DNA from 2 places in the Mucilaginibacter sp. 22184 genome. Region 1 is predicted to be linked to the other one. Evidence: riboswitches for the same ligand, from Rfam matches in the RefSeq annotation. Region 1 holds a riboswitch; the other holds the start of a gene.

Region 1 (2,407 bases):
CGCATTAGGGCCTTTTAATACCGAAATGGATTCAATATCCTCGGAGTTGATGTCTGAAATAGGATTGGCAAAATCCCTTGAACCGCCTACACCCAATTGCTGGGTATTATCAACCGGTAAACCATCAACCACAAACAATGGCTGATTATAGCCTGCAATAGAAGTTTCGCCACGGATAATGATACGTGACGATCCCATATCGCCCTGGCTGTTGGTTACATTTACACCTGCTATTTTACCACTCAGCGCATTCACCAGGTTGGTTTCTTTGGCCTCAGATATATCTTTTGATTTAAGACCCTGTACGGCATAACCGAGCGTCTTTTTATCTTTAGATATATTGAGAGCGGTAACCACAACCTCGTTCAGGGCGTTGGCTTGCTCCTCCAGTATAATGTGGAGTGATGCATCAGCCCCGGTAACAGGTATTTCTTTGGTAGTAAAACCAATATAAGTTATCCGTAGCACATCATTTACTTTGGCGTTGAGGCTAAACCGGCCATCACTGGCGGTTTGTACACCGTTGGTGGTTCCTTTAACAGAAACACTCACGCCGGGCAGGGGCAGCCCGTCTGACTTGGCGGTTACCACCCCGCTTATTTTAACAGATTGCGCCGCAACCGTTTGGATGAAAATAAAAGGCAACAGTATTGCCAGTAGTAGTTTGTAATTTTTAAACATGGTAATGGATTGTGAATGTTAATGATACCATACAGTACCGGGAATGATCAAAGGTTTTACTTACCCGCCAATTGGGCGGTTATATCATTCCGTTAAACTGTAAAAGTTTTGATTGTTGGGTTGTGTTGCGTTGATTGAGATAAAAGCCTGACCGACCCGAGCAACGCTGTGTTTTAACAGCAGCAACACATGTTTTGCATAGATGACATAGGGGTAGAAGAAGGTATTAAAGTGTAAATGTTCAAAACAATAGCGTTGTTTAAGGTTATGTAATTTGTTTTCATGCGCGTTGTGATAATCAGTTAAATCGATATAGCAGTTACGGTGACAACATAAAGCGACACCTGCCCGGTTATTTATTTTAGTTTACAGAGGCGGTTTTATTGTTCACCAAAGCGTCCACCACTTTTACCATCGAAGCAAACTCCTGCGTATCATACAGGCGGGTGAGGTAAACAATGCGTCCATCACGATCGATCACCACATTGCGGGTAACACCACTCTTTTTATTGGCGAATTTTCCAAAAATATTCGCCCCCGGATCAAGCGCCAGGTTGTAGGTGATCTTCATATCGTGGTGAAATTTCTGCACTTTTTGCAGAGGTTCATCGCGGTCGACACCGATTAATACCAGTCCCTGGTCTTTGTAGGTTTCCCAGATGTCTTTTTGCAGATGTGGCATTTCCTGGCGGCATACGCTGCACCAGCTGGCGGTAAATTGCAGTATAACTACTTTGCCGCGTAATTGCTTTAAAGTTGTTTTGGTACCATCGGTAAGTACCAGTTCAAAATCATCAGGGGCCTGTTCGCCAACTTTAACCAGGTAACCGCGGTCGATATTGGCCGAGTCAATAGCTTGGGCCGATTGTGCCCGGGCAGCAATACCGGTAAACAGGAAAAGATAAACTATGAGTAAAAATTTGTTGTTCATTTGAATATATTAAATAGGGCCCTCTATAATTAAGCAGGCGGTAAAAAATAACTTTTTCAATTAAACAGAAAGGATGGAAGGGGGATATCGAAACAGGCTATAGCTGTATTGTGTGGACGTATCATTATCTTTTCTGCAATTTTTGCAGATAGGAATTAGCACCTTTATAACAATCTGTACAGGTTGCTAAGACATCACAGGGCCTTTCCCTCAGTCTTTCTGGATAATTAAAAAATGAAATAAAGAACGATTTCGACTGCAAACATATAAATAATTCTACTAATTCCATAGACTTTATATTAAATTGATAATTTTCGCTTATTTCTTACAATCTGGTGGCAAATGGGAGGAGGTAAGAAATAAACTCACCAAGCGTCATTGCGAGCGCAGCGTGGCAATCCCTAACTATACAGAGCGGCTCTGCCAATTGGGGATTGCCACGCTGCGCTCGCAATGACGCGTTTTTTATGAGCATTGAATACCAATTACCCGCCACTTTTTAAAGTTTTCAAAACCACCAAAAAAACAGGTTGAAATTTGTTAAATGGGAATTTTTTTAATCGGTTTCAAGCTCTTTTCACGCTGTTTTCGCCTGAAAAAATATTAAAATTCAAGGTTTAAAAAGTTTTTGAAGAGGGGCATGCAATAAAACATGATCATCATCAAACAAAAGATCAGGAAAACGATTAAGTAAATATTTCGAGAATTTTTAAGCAATGTGATCTTAAAAATGAGAGATTTGTTTTCGGTCTGTGATCAGATCATTCACCAATTATACTTTCTGCTAACTATGCA
Region 2 (2,407 bases), on a different contig from region 1:
GCTGCGGTATTCACCACTTAAAGAGCCGTCGTCTTCAATTTTGGCAACCAGCGCGGCATCGTAGGTATTCATTTTGATATAAACCGAATCGACCCCAATAGACTTCACATGGAAATTATCTCTGCGAGAACCATTGATTAATGTAAAAACAGCATGCTCGGCATCTTTGCCTTTCAGCTCGAAATTAAAAGGCACCTTGGATTCGCTTACGGTGAATACACCGCGCCATTTTCCTTCTTTTATAAATTTCGGTTTAGGGTTTTCATGAGCTGACAACACGGTAACACCGCTAAGCAGCAAGCCGGCAGAAAGCAGCCTGGCTTTGGTCAGGTAGTTTGTGATTTTCATTTTTATAAGTTTTAGTTGTTAGTAATTGATAAATAGCGTGTTAAAAATTTGGCGCAAGTAATTCTCTCCCGCCCGGATGGGACGAGTTAAAAAACCGCAGCAAAATTTCAGGGAACTGCTCCTTTAAAACCAGAAGGCATACTGAACCAAACAACAACATCGCTTGATGTTTGCCGGTTGCGTGCGGAAATGCAGGTACTTAAATGTGTTCATGATTTTTAGTTAATTTATATTTCCAGAGCCTTATTGCTTCGGAAAAAAGTTTAGCACTTATTTCAATAATGAAAAGTTGCTATAAGATCATAGAGACTTCCTCTCCCTTATTCTTTATAAATCAACTAATTAATGGTGGGGTTAATTAGAATGCTGTAAAGGTAACAATAAATATTATAAATACAATTAAATCTATGGATTTAGTAGAATATTTTTATAAACAGTAGTTTCCATTAATTTCATACCTTGTAAGCAATCAACATCCTGGTCTGTACAGCACACGCCTGTTTTACCACCATAGCAAAGCAACGCACTTAGTACAGCCAGGATGTCGATCTTACATCAGATCAATTTCCGGGATAAACCACATGAGTTAACAATACGGGTGACAACAGAAAAGGGCGCCACCATTCTGTATGTGGATTTTAGTGATAAATTTCGATTTCATGGTATTTGCTTGTATAAGCCGAGGTAAAAGCAAGCGCTTATCTACCCGGCATCTTTATTAGTTTAACAGGTCAATTGGTGGCTAATGAGCTATTAAACTATATTATTAAATCTTTTACTTTACCGGAATACTGAATTCAACATCTTCGGGGGGTAAACACTGCTTATTGCTGCATACCATATAATTCAATGTACCATTAACCAATGCTTGCCCGTTTTTAAGTTTTACTTTTTGCTGAAATACAACCGACTGCTCAAAATATTGTACGTTCATACTAAACGACTTCTCATACTTGCTAACCGACTTAGGTTCTGAGGTATTACCGACAAGCGTGTAGTCACCGCTTTTGTCAAACCTGAACGAGGTTTTTATCGGCCCGCCATCAGCAACGTTTTGTGAATATATATGCCAGCCCTTATCAATAGTTGCTTTTATCAGCACAATGGCCTGTTCGTTGTCAATTTTCTTTGCCCCGTATGACCATTTTACAGGTGTCAGGATCTGGGTATAAGATGCTGTGCTAATGATGGAGATTAAAGCCGTAAGTATTAATTTTTTCATTCGGAGTTATATACTGATAATGTATTTTATTTGATCGCGTAACAGGTAAATAATCAGCGACAACAATACATATCTGCAAAGTGCGTAGTAGCCAAGGTTTTGTCGGTTTTCATATATAAACAGGTTCTATCTTTTTCAATTGTTTTTCATATTCAATAAAACTTACCCGAGAAAGAGCTGTGGAGATATTTGTATAAACAACCTGTAGCATCTTATCTTTCTCCCTTTACAGGAGCAGGAATTAGCACCTTTTACAATATAAAGAGTTGTACAGGTTGCCAAGACTTCATGGGGCCTTTCCCTCCGTCTTATCTGGATAAGTATTAAAGAACTGATGACACAAACATACAATAAAATCTATAATTCCTATAGATTTTATATATTTTTATTTCTTATCATTGCAACGCGGGTGCTAACAAATTGAAAAGCCCACTAAATCGCTCTTTAAAACTTTATTCATTATTATTGTAATACAGGTGCTAATAATTCAAAAGCCCTCAAAATCAATCTTTAAAAACATTTATTCATTCAAAATGCCCGATCAAAAACCAAAACAAACAGCCCTTGGCGATGTAGCCGCCAGGCAGTTGGCCATTGCCACCCGTACCGTTCCGCAATTATCAACCATCACCCCGCGTTGGTTAACACATTTATTAAACTGGATCCCTGTTGAATCAGGCGTTTACCGGTTAAATAAAGTTGTTGACGCCAATAATGTGGAAGTGGATTGCTCTAACCGCGACGAGCGTGAGCTTCCATCAACCTATGTTGATTATGAGGAAAACCCGAGAGAATACAACCTGAGCGCGGTAAATACCGTATTGGATGTGCACACCA

What was found. Region 1 has a riboswitch for S-adenosylmethionine ahead of ACTJKG_RS05745 (TlpA family protein disulfide reductase). Riboswitches for the same ligand answer to the same signal wherever they lie in the genome.
Region 2: linked by a shared signal. The riboswitch ahead of ACTJKG_RS17805 (protein-disulfide reductase DsbD domain-containing protein) and the one ahead of ACTJKG_RS05745 (TlpA family protein disulfide reductase) in region 1 are both predicted to bind S-adenosylmethionine.

What each region holds. Positions count from the first base shown of each region.
Region 1 covers NZ_JBQEPI010000002.1:106,495-108,901, reverse strand. The annotation lists gene ACTJKG_RS05750 (SusC/RagA family TonB-linked outer membrane protein) at 1-681, opposite strand, end outside; gene ACTJKG_RS05745 (TlpA family protein disulfide reductase) at 1,043-1,612, opposite strand; SAM riboswitch class I at 1,734-1,842, opposite strand; gene ACTJKG_RS05740 (GH92 family glycosyl hydrolase) at 2,403-2,407, shown strand, end outside.
Region 2 covers NZ_JBQEPI010000007.1:413,089-415,495, reverse strand. The annotation lists gene ACTJKG_RS17810 (peroxiredoxin family protein) at 1-348, opposite strand, end outside; SAM riboswitch class I at 573-684, opposite strand; gene ACTJKG_RS17805 (protein-disulfide reductase DsbD domain-containing protein) at 1,124-1,570, opposite strand; SAM riboswitch class I at 1,780-1,893, opposite strand; gene ACTJKG_RS17800 (family 2A encapsulin nanocompartment shell protein) at 2,104-2,407, shown strand, end outside.